Regions from separate parts of the Pollutimonas thiosulfatoxidans genome, predicted to be linked through region 2. Evidence: riboswitches for the same ligand, from Rfam matches in the RefSeq annotation. Region 2 holds a riboswitch; the other holds the start of a gene.
The links. Region 2 has a riboswitch for glycine ahead of gcvT (glycine cleavage system aminomethyltransferase GcvT). Riboswitches for the same ligand answer to the same signal wherever they lie in the genome.
Positions count from the first base shown of each region.

Region 1 (7,390 bases), 710 kb from region 2:
CAAGGGTCTGGAGCAGCCCAACGGCTACACCGAACCCTTGTTGCACCAATGGCGCCAGGTCGTCAAGGCGCAGTAAGCACGGCTCCGGCGCGGATCTTGTCGATAACTTCGTCAAGCCGCGCCAGCATCGCGTCGATCTCGTCGGCGCTTACGTTCAGGGCCGGCATGAAGCGCAGCAGGTTGGGCCGCGGCGCATTCAACAGCAGGCCCTCGGGCGCCCAGTCGCGAGCGGCTTCGACTATGGCGCCCCCGTCGTCGCGATCCAGCATCAGCGCCCGCAGCAAGCCCATGCCACGCTCACCTTTCATGCCCCACTTGTCCGACAAGGCTTGCAAGCCTTGGGACAACTGCGTGGCCCGCGCATTGACGGACGCCATGAACCCTGGCGCCGTCAAGGCATCGAATACCGCCACGCCGGCCGCTGTCATCAGCGGGTTGCCGTTGTAAGTACCGCCCTGATCGCCATGGGCAAACACGGACACCGCCTCGCGCGCGCACAGCGCTGCCAGCGGTACACCGCCGCCTATCCCTTTACCCAGCGTCATGATGTCTGGTGTGATGCCGGAATGCTCGTAGGCGAACAGCTTGCCCGTGCGTCCGAAACCCGTCTGGACCTCGTCCACAATAAGCAGTAGGCCTTGCTCGTCGGCCAACTTGCGCAAGCCCTGCATGAACTCGGTCGTTGCCGGCACCACACCGGCCTCGCCTTGAACAGGCTCCAGCATGATGGCAACCGTTTGCTCGTCGACCAGCGCGCGGACTGAAGCCAGGTCGTTCAGGCGCGCTTTCGGAAAGCCATCGACCTGAGGTGCGAAGATGGTGTCCCAACCAGGCTTGCCCGACGCCGACATGGTCGCCAGTGTGCGCCCGTGGAAGCTGTGCTCGAAAGTGATGATCTTATAGGCGCCGCCACGATGCAATTGCCCCCACTTGCGCGCCAGCTTGATGGCGCCTTCGTTGGCTTCGGCACCACTGTTGGCAAAGAAAATACGGTCAAACACCGACGCAGCAGTCAGCCGCGTGGCCAGGGCCATGGAAGGCGCGTTGTAAAACGCCGGCGAGGGGTTGAGCAACTGCTCGGCCTGCTGGCTCAAGGCCTTGACCACTTGTGGGGGGCAATGCCCCAGGCTGTTGACCGCCCAACCCTGCATGAAGTCGAGATATCGCTTGCCGGTGTGATCTTCTAGCCACGAGCCCTGCCCGCGCACAAAAACCAGCTCGGGGCGCTTGGTGATATCCATAAGCGCGTCTACGCCCGACCGATCAAATTCCATGTGGCATCCTGTATTCGAAAGAAGTGAAAAGAAGCGTATGTGCAAGCTTGATTTTAGCCCAGCGAGGCACAAGCGCCGTGAGCCAACATCAGGGCCTGGATGCCGAACGCATAAGGGCCAGGGCCCTGGCGCCGAATACATTGATGACCAGACCGGCCATGACGATCAGCCCACCAACCCACTGCACAGCGGCCAGCCGTTCGTCCAGCAGCACGGCCGAGGACACCAGCCCAATGATGGGAACCAGCAGGCTTAGCGGCGCCACCTTGCTGGCCGGATGATGCGTCAGCAGCCGCCCCCACAACACATAGCCAACGATCGTAGCCACCAGCGCCAGGTAAATGACAGCACCGACCCCCACGTAGCTGATGCCTGCCAGGCTGGCCAGCATCAAGTCCGGGCCTTCAAGGAACCACGACAAGACAAGAAAGGGAATGGGCGGAATCAAAGCGCCCCATATCACCAGGCCCACCATGTCGATCTGGCGGCCGGCCGTCTTGGCCACGATATTGCCCATCGCCCAGCTCAGCGCAGCGAACAAGGTCAGCACAAAACCCAACATCGACATCGTACGGACGTCAGCCCCCTGATGTATCAATACCAAACCTGCAACAGCCACCAGCATGCCCAGCACATTATGGCGACGCACGCCCTCGCCCAGCAAAAGCGCCGCTATCAGTACCGTAAAAAATGCCTGTGATTGCAGCACCAGCGACGCCAGGCCCGCCGGCATGCCGACCGACATGGCGGTGAAAAGGAACACGAACTGTCCAAGACTGATCGTAAGCCCATACAGGACAATGATGCGCCACGGCAAGGCGGGCCGCTTGATGAAAAAAACCGCGGGAAAGGCGACCAATGTAAAGCGCAGCGCACCCAACAACAAAGGCGGGATTTCGTCCAGCCCCACCTTGATGACAACGAAGTTCATTCCCCACGCCGTAATGACCACCAGCGCGGCCAACCAATCCTTCAAGGGCATAGAGTTCCTTCGCAGCGTGCTTCATGAAAACGGTATTATGCTTCAGGCAAGCACCATCACAAGTCCGTTTTTTACTGCGATCCGATTATGACTGTCTCCATCCTTAGTCTATACACCTATCCCGTCAAATCATGCGCCGGCATCGCACACTCTGAAGTGGGGCTCAGCCAGGGCGGACTGCATCGCGACCGGCAATGGGTCATTGTCGATGGGCACGGCATTTTCATGACGCAGCGGCAGTACCCCAGGATGGCCCTCATACGCCCACACCTTTCTTCCGCCGGCGACCTTACCCTGCATGCGCAGGGCATGCCGGTGCTGACGGTGCCCTGGCTTACGGACACTTCCGAACCCACCCAGATTCCCGTCACCATCTGGCGCAGTCACACACTGGGGTTCGACGAAGGTGATGCCGCTGCGAAGTGGCTGAGCGACTTTCTCGAGCTGCCCTGCCGCCTGCTGCGAGTACATCCTGAAGCAGAACGCTGTGCCAGCCCTGATCACGTCAATGCGTGGCGCGCACGCCACGAAGATGGAGCCCCTGGTTTTCCCGCAAAACATCGCTTTGGCTTTGCCGATGGCTTCCCCTTGCTGGTCACCAACCAGGGCTCGCTGGACGAGCTGAACCAACGCTTGCAGGCCAAGGGCCACGAACCCGTACCGATGAACCGCTTTCGGCCCAACGTTGTCCTGTCCGGCCTGCCCGCTTACGAAGAGGACTACTTGGCCGGCATGCGCGCGGGTGTCCTGACTTTTGCTTTCGTCAAGCGTTGCGGCCGTTGTCCTGTGCCCAACATTGATCACCTCACAGCCAAGGTCGGTACGGAACCGGGCATCACCCTGGCCGAGCATCGCCAGTTTCCAGAAGGCGTGCTGTTTGGCGTCAACGCGGTCGTGGCAGGGGTCAGCCCGGGAACCCGGCTGGGCATAGGCGACAGCGTCGAGCTCATGTACGACGTCTGACAGCGTCAGTACAGACTCAATTGCCTGGGCTCTTGCGCCTGCCGGTCACGCTCCAGTTCGGTAATGGACCGCAACCCGCTGACACGTACGCCGAGCAAGCGGATCTTGCGATCCAGAGGAATCCGCTTCAGGCATAAGCCCGCTGCCCTGTGGATGGCGGCTCCGTCAACAATGGCAGACGGCAAGGTAATGTCGCGGGTCACTGTGCGGAAGTCGTCGAAGCGCAGCTTGATACCGACGCTGCGGCAGGCGTAGCCCTTGCGCGACAGGTCCGACTCCAGCCGCGTGCATAGTTCCAGGAAGACCTGCGAAAGCAGGGCACGATCGTGGCGCACATGCAGGTCGCGCTCGAAGGTGGTTTCTCGACTGATCGACTTGGGCTCGGAATGCGTGACGACCGGCCTGTCATCAATGCCGTGTGCAACGCTCAATAACCAGCGTGCGTAGCTCAGCCCAAAATGCTGCTGCAGCAAATCGGGCGCAGCCTGCGCCAATTGTGCAATGGTTTCGATGCCGATAGCAGCCAGACGCGCATTGGCCTTGGGGCCTATGCCATTCACCTTGCCCACCGGCAAGGGCCAGATCCGGCCCAACAAGTTGTCTTCAGAAATAATTGTGATGCCGTCAGGCTTATCGAGGTCGGAGGCGATCTTGGACAACAGCTTGTTGGGAGAGATGCCGATGGAACAGGTCAGGCCGGTGGCCTCGCGCACCGCCGTCTTGATGCGCCGGGCCAGCGTCAGCGTGTCGTCCGGCAGCAAGGTCAGGTCAACATAGATTTCGTCAATACCGCGGTCTTCGATATGCGGCGCAACGGTTGCCACGGCGTTCTTGAACAGGCCGGAGTAACGGCGGTAGGCGGCAAAGTCAGTGGGCAACAGCACGGCCTCGGGTGCCAATTGGGCCGCCTTCATCATGCCCATGGCCGAAAACACGCCCAGCGCGCGCGCCTCGTAAGTTGAGGTGGTCACGACGCCGCGACCGACATAGCCGCGCAGATAGGAGAACTCCCGGCTGCCATCGGCCAGCACGCGCGGCTGCGCGGCCGACCCTGCACCTATGACCACCGGCCGCCCCCGCAGTTCGGGGTAGCGGAGCAGCTCTACCGAGGCATAAAACGCGTCCATATCGACATGGGCGATACGGCGCGGGGCAAGAGTCGGGGTGGGCTCGGGTTCCATAATGACCGCTGGATGAATACACAGCGGATTATAGGTGAATGCCCGCGGATCATGCCCGTTGCGTGGTCACCATCCCGGCCAGCATCTGGGCAGTCACGGCTGATAGCGTCCAGCCAAGATGTCCATGCCCGGTGTTATAGAAGACACCGGACCGCTTGCCAGCGCGCACACGGGGCATCATGTCGGGCATCATGGGGCGCAGGCCCGTCCACGGCACCACGCGCGAGGTGTCGACATTGGGGAAGCTGCGCCGGACCCAGTCGGTTAGCGGTTGTATGCGGTCAGCGCGTATGTCCTTGTTGTAGCCATTGAACTCCGCCGTACCGGCAACCCGAAAGCGGTTCCGGCCCAAGCGGCTGGTCACGATCTTTGCCTCTTCGTCCAACAGGCTGATCCATGGCGCGGCCTGGGCACTTCTTTCGTCATCCAGATTGACCGTAATGGAGTAGCCTTTTACCGGATAGATATTGATGCGATCGCCCAGCATCGCGCCAAAGCGCCGACTTGCTGTCCCGGCACAAATGACGACGGCGTCCACACTAAGCTGTTCTTGCTCGGTACCGCCGGCTTGCTTCAGCAAGACACGATGCCCACGGCCCTGAGGCGTAATGGATGTCACCTCGGAATCCATACGAAACTGCACCCCCATACGCTCACAGGCTTGGGCCAGGCCGCAGGTGAACTTGTGAATATCACCCGTGGCGTCAGAAGGCGTATAAAAGCCGCCATAACAATCGCGCTGTACAGCCGGCTCAAGACGCTGGGCTTCCTGCGGATCGACTTCGTGTCGTTCCAGGCCACCCTCACGCAGCAAGGCATTGACCCGGCGCCCCGCCTCAAAGCTTTTGCGGTCGTAATAAAGGTGCAGTATGCCCCGCTGCTCCAGGTCAAAGTCGATGTCTGCTTCTTCAGCCATCTGATACAGGTGTTGCCGGGCCGCGATGGCCAGCCGGGTCGTCTCGACCGTGTTCTGGCGATAGTTGGACACATTGCGCATGAACTCCGCCATCCACGAGTACTTGTGCCAGCTGAACGAGGGGTTCACCAACAAGGGGGCGTCGCGCCGAAACATCCAGCGTATGCCTTTGATCAGGGTGGAGGTGTTGTTCCAGACTTCTGCGTTGCTGGCCGAGAGCTGGCCGCCGTTGGCGTAAGAGGTCTCCATGGCGCAATAGCGTTGGCGATCAATAACGGTAACTTCGCAGCCCAATTTGCGCAGGGCATAGGCTGAGGTAACGCCGGTAATACCGGCGCCAATAACGGCTACATGGTGCATGAGAGCGCTCCAATGGAATGGTGGCTGCCGCCTTATGACGGCAACGCCCCATCTGTCTTGGTACCTGAGAGTTTCACTGCCGTATCGGCCAGTTCCCCTTCGGTGGGCCACTTTGGGCCGCTCTCCAGATTGTCAGTAGGCATGCAGTCCTGTTGCCTGAGAGTTTCCGGGGCGGTTGCTCCGTCGGCGCCGGCGTGGAGCCGGTCTCTTCTGCATGCTTGTTGTACGACGCGACAGATGATACCCGGGCGCCTCGATATCCGCAACGCTGCGTGGCGGCATGCACCCAAGCAGCGATCCATACCCACTTTGCGCGTCAGGAGAAGCTTGCCAGAACATAAGGCGATACCTACGATGCATCTTCAATACACCTCCAAGGAATGGATATGCAGATAGGTATGCTTAAGCTTGCTGGCATGCAAGACGAACACTGTGCCGCCAAACTTGCCCAGGCGCTTAAAGCGGTCAAAGGCGTCGAAGACGCCAAGGTTTCATTCGACCAAAACCGGGCCACGGTGTCGTTCGACGAATTCCTGGTGTCGACCCAGCGCTTGCAAGTGGCTGTCGAAGATGCCGGCTTTCAGATTGCCAAGCCGGTGCATGGCGAAGATGGCGAATGTTGCGGAGGCTGCGGCGGCTAAAGACGCATTACAATTCCCGCATGCAACGTTGCCGCTGGTGTTCCGACGATCCCATCTACCAAGCCTATCACGATACCGAATGGGGCGTGCCGTCCCACGACGCCCGGCACCTATTCGAAAAACTGCTGCTGGAAGGCTTTCAGGCGGGTCTGTCGTGGATTACCGTGCTGAAAAAGCGGCCGCATTACCGCGATGTCATGTTCAACTTCGATGCCCAGGCGCTGGCAACCATGAGCGACGACTACATCGAGACCCTGATGCAAGACGCCGGCATCATCCGCAACCGCTTGAAATTGAATGCGGCACGCAGCAATGCACGCGCCTGGCTGGAGCTATCCGACCCCGTCGACTACTTATGGTCTTTTGTCGGCGGCAAGCCCGTTATCCATCACTACGCTGCTCATCAAGACATTCCGGTAATTTCGCCGGAGGCGCAAACCATGAGCCGGGCGCTTAAAAAGGCCGGGTTCACTTTCGTGGGCCCGACCATTTGTCATTCCTACCTGCAAGCGGTCGGCGGGTTCATGGACCACACGACCGACTGCTTCAGGCACGCGGCGCTGTCAACTACACAACGGTAAGCGTCACATCCACATTGCCACGCGTGGCATTGGAATAGGGGCATACGATGTGGGCCTTATCGACCAGAGCCTGCGCTTGATCGCGCGCCATGCCAGGCACCGAAATTTTCAGCTCCACTTCGATGCCAAAGCCATCGGGAATGGGGCCAATACCCACCGTGCCCTGGATGTTGGTGTCATCGGGCAAAGAGACTTTCTCGCGCGAGGCGACAAGTTTCAGCGCTCCGAGAAAGCACGCGGAATAGCCGGCAGCGAACAACTGCTCGGGATTAGTGCCTTCGCCACCCGCACCGCCCAGCTCTTTGGGGGTCACGAGCTTCACGTCAAGAATGCCGTCGGATGACACAGCCCGACCATCACGACCGCCGGTGGCTGTGGCCTGTGCACGATAAAGGACTTTTTCTACGGACATGGGTATCTCCTGAAGGTTAAGGGGCTGTCGCCCCGAAGAACTACTTTACGCGAGAACACGGCGTGCAGTACGAATAACAG
Region 1 covers NZ_CP022987.1:2,925,642-2,933,031, forward strand. Annotated here, with positions in the region: gene CKA81_RS14230 (malate synthase G) at 1-76, shown strand, start outside; gene CKA81_RS14235 (acetylornithine transaminase) at 63-1,274, opposite strand; gene CKA81_RS14240 (EamA family transporter) at 1,363-2,256, opposite strand; gene CKA81_RS14245 (MOSC domain-containing protein) at 2,344-3,219, shown strand; gene dinB (DNA polymerase IV) at 3,225-4,400, opposite strand; gene CKA81_RS14255 (D-amino acid dehydrogenase) at 4,450-5,676, opposite strand; glycine riboswitch at 5,811-5,899, opposite strand; gene CKA81_RS14260 (heavy-metal-associated domain-containing protein) at 6,075-6,317, shown strand; gene CKA81_RS14265 (DNA-3-methyladenine glycosylase I) at 6,338-6,898, shown strand; gene CKA81_RS14270 (organic hydroperoxide resistance protein) at 6,885-7,310, opposite strand.
Region 1: another riboswitch for glycine. It lies ahead of CKA81_RS14255 (D-amino acid dehydrogenase); the one in region 2 lies ahead of gcvT (glycine cleavage system aminomethyltransferase GcvT).

Region 2 (7,390 bases):
GCCATTATTGCGTCCTGTGATGTCGCGGCGGCCATGATGGAGCCACCGGGCGGCACCGCATTGGTGGAAGAGAGCATCTCGGAAGCCATGGATTTTCGCCGCGCCATGCGCAAGGTCGAGTCCGAGTTCGGCAAGAACGACTGGTGGTTCAAGGTGTGGGGGCCTAATCGTCTGGCAGCCGACGGCATCGGCCATCGCGACGACTGGATCCTCGAGTCGGGCGACGAATGGCACGGCTTCGGCGACCTGGCGGAAGGCTTCAACATGCTGGACCCCATCAAGGCAACGGTCGTCACGCCGGGGCTGGATATATCGGGCACGTTTGGCGAAACCGGCATCCCTGCGGCGCTGGTGTCCAAGTACCTGGCCGAACATGGCGTGGTCATCGAAAAGACCGGCCTGTATTCCTTCTTCATCCTGTTTACCATCGGCATTACCAAGGGCCGCTGGAATACCTTGTTGACGGCCTTGCAGCAGTTCAAGGACGACTACGATCGTAACCAGCCGCTCTGGCGCATCTTGCCGGACTTCTGCAAGATACACCGTCGCTACGAAAAAATGGGTTTGCGTGACCTGTGCCAGCAGATTCACCAGACCTATAAAAAGTACGACCTGGCACGCCTGACCACCGAGGTCTACCTGAGCGACATGATTCCGGCCATGAAGCCGTCCGATGCCTACGCCAAGATGGCCCACCGCGACACCCAGCGTGTCGGCATCGACGAACTGGAGGGGCGGGTAACCGGCGTGCTGCTCACGCCCTACCCACCCGGCATACCGCTGCTGATTCCAGGCGAACGCTTTAACCAGCGCATCGTTCACTACCTGCAGTTCGCGCGCGAGTTCAATGCCACCTTCCCGGGCTTTGAAACTTACGTGCACGGTTTGGCGCAGGACGTCGACGACGATGGGCGGGAACGCTACTACGTCGACTGCATCAAGGAAGACTAGCGCCTTTGGCTCCGAAGATCTTCGATGTTGCAGTAATCGGTGCAGGGGCGGCCGGAATGATGGCCGCCGCCCTTGCCGGCCAGCGCGGCTTGCACGTGGTGCTGATCGATCATGCCGCCAAGCTGGCCGAGAAGATCCGCATCTCGGGCGGTGGCCGCTGCAACTTCACCAATATCGGCACCACACCGGCCAATTTCATTTCGCAGAATCCCAATTTCTGTCGCTCGGCGCTGGCAGCCTACACGCCGCGCGACTTCATTGATCTGGTGGAACGCCATGGCATCGCCTGGCACGAAAAGCACCGCGGTCAATTGTTTTGCGACGAGTCCAGCGAGCAGATCATCGAGATGCTGCGGTGCGAATGTGACCGGGGACGCGTTACTTGGCGGATGCCCCATACGGTGGACTCGGTGGCCCTGGAGCAGGGCAGTTATGTGCTGCACAGTGGGCAGGGCAAGATCACGGCGCGCCAGCTGGTTCTGGCAACCGGCGGCATGGCCATCCCGCAACTGGGAGCCACTGACTTTTCCCTCAAGGTGGCGCGCCAGTTCGGTTTGAAAGTGGTCGAGCCGCGTCCTGCGCTGGTTCCTCTGACTTTCGATGCGCAAGCCTGGCAGCCTTTCGCCGCGCTTAGCGGCGTAGCCATGGAGGTGGTGGTGCGCAGCGGGGGCGCAAGCGCGCAGGCCCCATCGGCTGCGGGCAAGGGCAAGGCGAAGCAAACCGAGTTTCTCGAAGACCTCTTGTTTACCCATCGCGGGCTGTCCGGGCCGGCCATCCTGCAGATATCCAGTTATTGGGAACCGGGCACGCCGCTGTCCATCGACCTGGCTCCGCAGCAAGACCTGGAGCCTGAGCTTTTGGCCGCCAAGGTGGGTAGCAGGCAGCAGTTGGGTACCGTATTGTCGGGGCTGTGGCCGCGTCGCCTGGCCGAGCAATGGCTGGCCAATGTGGAACCCGGCGGTCAGAACCTGGCAGCGCAGCGCCTGGCCGATGTGCCGGACAAAGTCTTGCGCCAGCTTGCTCAGCAAATACATCGCTGGTCGCTGACGCCCAATGGCACTGCAGGCTACAAGAAAGCCGAGGTGATGCGGGGCGGGGTGGACACCCGCAACCTGGATCAGAAGACCATGCAGGTGAAGGCGGTGCCTGGGCTATATATTGTTGGCGAAGCCGTGGATGTAACCGGCTGGCTGGGCGGCTATAACTTCCAGTGGGCCTGGGCATCGGGTGCGGCTTGCGGGCGCGCGCTGACCGCCGCCTAATACCGGCGGAAACCTTCGATTTGATTTGTGGCGCGGGCGCTTTCGCGTTATTCTTTGCGGCTGCTGTCACTACACAGAGTGGGAGAGCGTCGTTTATCGACCGCCGAAGGCGCAATTCGCCCAGAATCGCTCAGGCACCCCGTACCTCTCTTGTATTGCGCACCAGCCACACGGCGCAGGGCAGCAATCTGGAGAGACTCGTACGCCCCCTGGGCCGCATACGGGCGCCGAAGGTGAATGCCCGCTTGTGCGGGTCAACTCTCAGGCAAAAGGACAGAAGGGCGATGCCGGCCAGCATAATGATGGTCGCCGTCCTTTTTATTCTGTTTTGTGGAGTCTCCCGTGTCTTCTGCCTTAAAGCACACCCCCCTGCATGCGGTACACCTTGAATCCGGCGCCAAAATGGTCGACTTCGGCGGTTGGGATATGCCCGTCGCCTACGGCTCGCAGTTGGAAGAGCATCATGCGGTGCGCAAAGACGCCGGCATGTTTGATGTGTCGCACATGCTGAACGTCGATATCGATGGGCCGGATGCCGAGCGCTATCTGCAGCACCTGCTGGCCAACGATGTTGCCAAGCTAAGCGTCCCCGGCAAGGCTTTGTATTCATGCATGCTGAATGAAGACGGCGGCGTCATGGACGACCTTATCGTTTATTTCTTCGCATCCGATCAATGGCGCGTGGTGGTCAATGCCGGCACGGCCGAGAAAGACGTGGCCTGGATGAACAAGGTGGCGCAGTCGCAGGGTTTCAATGTGGGTGTGACGCCGCGCCGCGACCTCGCAATGGTGGCCGTGCAAGGCCCTGCTGCGCGCGAGCGTGTGTGGGCCGCTCGCCCGGCCTGGGAGGTGGCCACCCACGCCCTGGCGCCATTCACCGGCGCTTTCGTCGACGACGATATCCTGGTGGCGCGCACTGGCTATACCGGCGAGGATGGCTTTGAGATCGTCCTGCCCGCCACGCAGGTGGTGGTTTTATGGCAGGACCTCGTCCAGCAGGGCGTGCGGCCTTGCGGCCTGGGCGCGCGCGACACGCTGCGCCTGGAGGCGGGCATGAATCTATACGGTCAGGAAATGGACGAGCAGGTCAACCCCTTGATCTCTGGCCTGGCATGGACGGTGTCGCTGAAAGACCCCGATCGCCAGTTCATCGGACGCAAGGCGCTGGAAAGCACGCCGGCCGATCGCACGCTGGTCGGCATCAAGCTGCTGGAGCGCGGCGTGATGCGCGGTCACATGAAACTGCGCACATCCAAGGGCGAGGGCGAGCTGACCAGCGGTTCCATGTCGCCCACCATGGGTGTTTCCATCGGCGTGGCGCGCGTGCCGGTCGGTGTGGCACCGGGCGAGCAAGTGGAAGTTGAAATTCGCGGCAAATGGTTGCCGGCTGAAGTGGTAAAAATGCCTTTCGTGCGCAACGGCAAAGTCATTGCCTGACGCGTCATGATCATCCGAACGTCTCTTCCATACGGGGTAAAAAAATGAATCTTCCTAACGATCGCAAATACACGGCCACGCACGAATGGGTGAAGGTCGAGGACGACCTGCTGGTGGTCGGCATTACCGATAGCGCTCAGGACCAACTGGGCGACATGGTGTTCGTCGGCGACGTGAACCCGGGCAGCGTGCTGTCTGCGGGCGATACCGCCGGTGTCGTGGAATCGGTCAAGGCCGCTTCCGATATCTACGCACCAGTTGACGGTGAAATCGTCGCGTTCAATGAAGCGCTTAACGATCAGCCCAACCTCATTAACGAGGCCGCCTTCGACACCTGGATTTTCAAGATCCGTCCGGCCAATGAGGCCGATGTCGATGGCTTGCTGGATGCGGCCGCTTACGAATCTCAGGTCAACGCCGGCTAGGCGACCTTCCCCTTAGGTAATTATGTTGCAAGAACTCGATCCCCACTCCGATTTCATACCCCGGCATATTGGGCCCTCGCTAGCCGACCAGGCAGCCATGCTGGCTGCCATCGGCGCTCCTACCCTGGAAAGCCTGGTGCAGGAAGTTGTGCCACCCAGCATACTGAAGCGTGGCGCACTGAACCTGCCTGCGGCTCGAAGCGAGCCTCAGGCGCTGGCCGACCTGAAAGAAATCGCCGGTCGCAACCAGGTATTCCGCCACTACATCGGCCAGGGCTACTACGGCACTCACGTGCCCAATGTAATCCTGCGCAATATCCTGGAAAGCCCGGCGTGGTATACGGCCTACACCCCATATCAGCCGGAGATCTCGCAGGGGCGGCTCGAGGCGCTGCTTAATTACCAGACCATGGTGGCTGATCTTACCGGCCTGGACATCGCCAATGCTTCTTTGCTGGACGAAGGCACGGCGGCGGCCGAAGCCATGACGCTGGCCCGGCGCGGCTCGCGTGCAAAAAGTAATGTGTTCTTTGCTTCGCAGCACTGCCACCCGCAAACGCTGGAAGTGCTGCGCACGCGTGCCAGCGGGCTGGGCATAGAGGTGGTGGTGGGCGACGAGGCGCTAGGCGTGCCCGAGTGCTTCGGCGTGCTGCTGCAATATCCGCACAGCTTGGGCGGCGTGGCCGATTACCGCGAACTGACCGCGGCGGCGCATGCGCAAGGCGCGGTGGTGGCCGTGGCCACCGACCTGCTGGCCGTCGCGCTGCTGGTGCCACCCGGCGAGTGGGGCGCTGACATCGCCATCGGCTCGGCGCAGCGCTTTGGCGTGCCGCTGGGCTTTGGCGGCCCGCATGCGGGTTTCATGGCATGCAAGGATGCCTTCAAACGCAATATGCCGGGCCGTCTGGTGGGCGTTTCCAAAGATGCGCAAGGGGCGCCGGCTTTGCGCCTGGCGCTGCAAACCCGCGAGCAGCACATCCGCCGCGAGAAGGCCACGTCCAATATCTGCACCGCCCAGGTTCTGCTGGCGGTCATGGCCGGCATGTACGCGGTCTGGCACGGGCCTGCCGGCATACGCCGCATTGCCGAACGCGTTGCCTACCTGACCGCCTTCTTGCGCGGCGGCCTGGTCGAACTGGGCGTGGCGGTGGTCAACGAGCATTACTTCGACACCTTGCTGCTGGATACCGGCAGCCGTACCGACGCGATTGTGCTGGCTGCACAGTCGGCGCGCCTGAACTTGCGCCGCGTCAGCGCCACCCAGCTTGCTGTGTCGCTGGACGAGACCGTTACCCCTGAAGACGTTCACGCCTTGCTGCAGGTGTTCGCGCTGGGTACCGGTAAAGCCTGGGACGCGACGGCTACGCATCCCACGCCTGCCGCCCACGGTCTGCCAGTATCGCTGCTGCGCCAGTCGGCAATCCTTTCCCACCCGATTTTTTCGCGTATCCAGTCCGAGACGGACATGCTGCGTTATCTGCGCAGCCTGGCCGACAAGGACCTGGCGCTGGATCGCACGATGATCCCGCTGGGTTCGTGCACCATGAAGCTGAACGCCACCGCCGAGATGATACCCATCACCTGGCCCGAGTTCGGCAATATGCACCCCTTTGCACCGGCATCGCAAAGCGCTGGCTACCAGGAGCTTATCGATCGCCTGTCGGCGGCCCTGTGCGAGATCACCGGCTACGATTCCATCAGCCTGCAGCCCAACTCGGGCGCGCAGGGCGAGTACGCGGGCCTGCTGGCCATACGTGCCTATCACCGCGACCAGGGTCAGGAGCAGCGTAATGTATGTCTGATTCCAGCCTCGGCTCACGGCACCAATCCCGCCTCTGCGCAATTGGCAGGCATGGATGTCGTGGTAGTGGCGTCCGACAGCAACGGCAACGTCGACGTCGAAGACCTGAAGGCCCGGATAGCCCAGGTGGGAGATCGCCTGTCCGCCTTGATGATCACCTACCCATCGACCCATGGTGTTTTCGAGACCGCCATTACCGAAATATGTGCGCTGGTGCACGATGCGGGCGGTCAGGTGTATTTGGATGGCGCCAACATGAACGCCATGGTGGGCCTGGCCCAGCCAGGCAAGTTCGGGTCGGACGTCTCGCACCTTAATCTGCACAAGACTTTCTGCATTCCCCATGGCGGCGGCGGTCCGGGTGTGGGCCCGGTGGCGGTACGCTCGCACCTGGCGCCTTACCTGCCGGCTATCGTTGGCGAATCCGGCACGGTACAGAATGGCGCTGCAGTCGGACCAGTGTCGGCTGCGCCTTATGGTTCGGCCAGCATCCTGCCGATTCCGTATTTGTATATCGTGATGATGGGGGCGGAGGGCTTGCTGCAGGCGACTGAAGTGGCCATCTTGAATGCCAACTACATTGCTTCCCGGCTGCGCGAGCACTATCCCATACTTTACGCCGGCCACAATGGCCGTGTGGCGCACGAGTGCATCCTGGACATCCGGCCCATCAAGGATAGCTGCGGCATATCGGCCGAAGACATCGCCAAGCGCCTGGTCGACTACGGCTTCCACGCGCCCACCATGAGCTTTCCGGTGCCCGGTACGCTGATGGTCGAGCCCACCGAGTCGGAAGGCGTGGCCGAACTGGACCGCTTTATTGACGCCATGATCGCGATACGGGCAGAGATCGCCCAAGTCGAAAGCGGCGCTGCCGATGCCGACGACAACGTGCTCAAGAACGCGCCCCATACGGCCGAGATGTTGATGGCGAATGCCTGGCATCACGACTACACGCGCGAACAGGCCGGCTATCCCCTGGCGTCCTTGCGCCAGAACAAGTACTGGCCGCCGGTGGCACGGGTGGACAATGCCTATGGCGATCGCAATCTCATGTGCTCTTGCCCGCCCTTAAGCGAATACACCGAGGACCTCGCCTCGGTGTAAACGCGTTAACACGCTGGACAAAAAGGCGGCCTGCATTGCAGGCCGCCTTTTTTGTGCCGCCGGATTTATTCGACGGTCTTGAGGATGTCGGCAATCTTCTGGAAGATCAGCCGGATTTGCTCTTCTTCAATGATGAGCGGCGGCGATATGGCAATGATGTCGCCGGTGTAGCGCACCATTACGCCTTGGTCGAAGCACTTGGCAAAGACCTCGGCCGCGCGCGCGCCCGGCGCGCCGGGTCGCGGGGTCAGCTCTATGCCGGCCACCAGACCCAGGTTGCGCACGTCGATCACGTGGCGCGCATCTTCCAGCTTGTGTGCCTCGTTTTCGAACAGGGGCGACAAGCCCTTGGCGCGCTCGAACAACTGGTCTCGCTCGTAGATTTCCAAGGTGGCCATCATGGCCGC
Region 2 covers NZ_CP022987.1:89,243-96,632, forward strand. Annotated here, with positions in the region: gene CKA81_RS00415 (arginine/lysine/ornithine decarboxylase) at 1-951, shown strand, start outside; gene CKA81_RS00420 (BaiN/RdsA family NAD(P)/FAD-dependent oxidoreductase) at 1,008-2,213, shown strand; glycine riboswitch at 2,283-2,370, shown strand; glycine riboswitch at 2,392-2,500, shown strand; gene gcvT (glycine cleavage system aminomethyltransferase GcvT) at 2,556-3,650, shown strand; gene gcvH (glycine cleavage system protein GcvH) at 3,695-4,075, shown strand; gene gcvP (aminomethyl-transferring glycine dehydrogenase) at 4,098-6,983, shown strand; gene CKA81_RS00440 (aspartate aminotransferase family protein) at 7,049-7,390, opposite strand, start outside.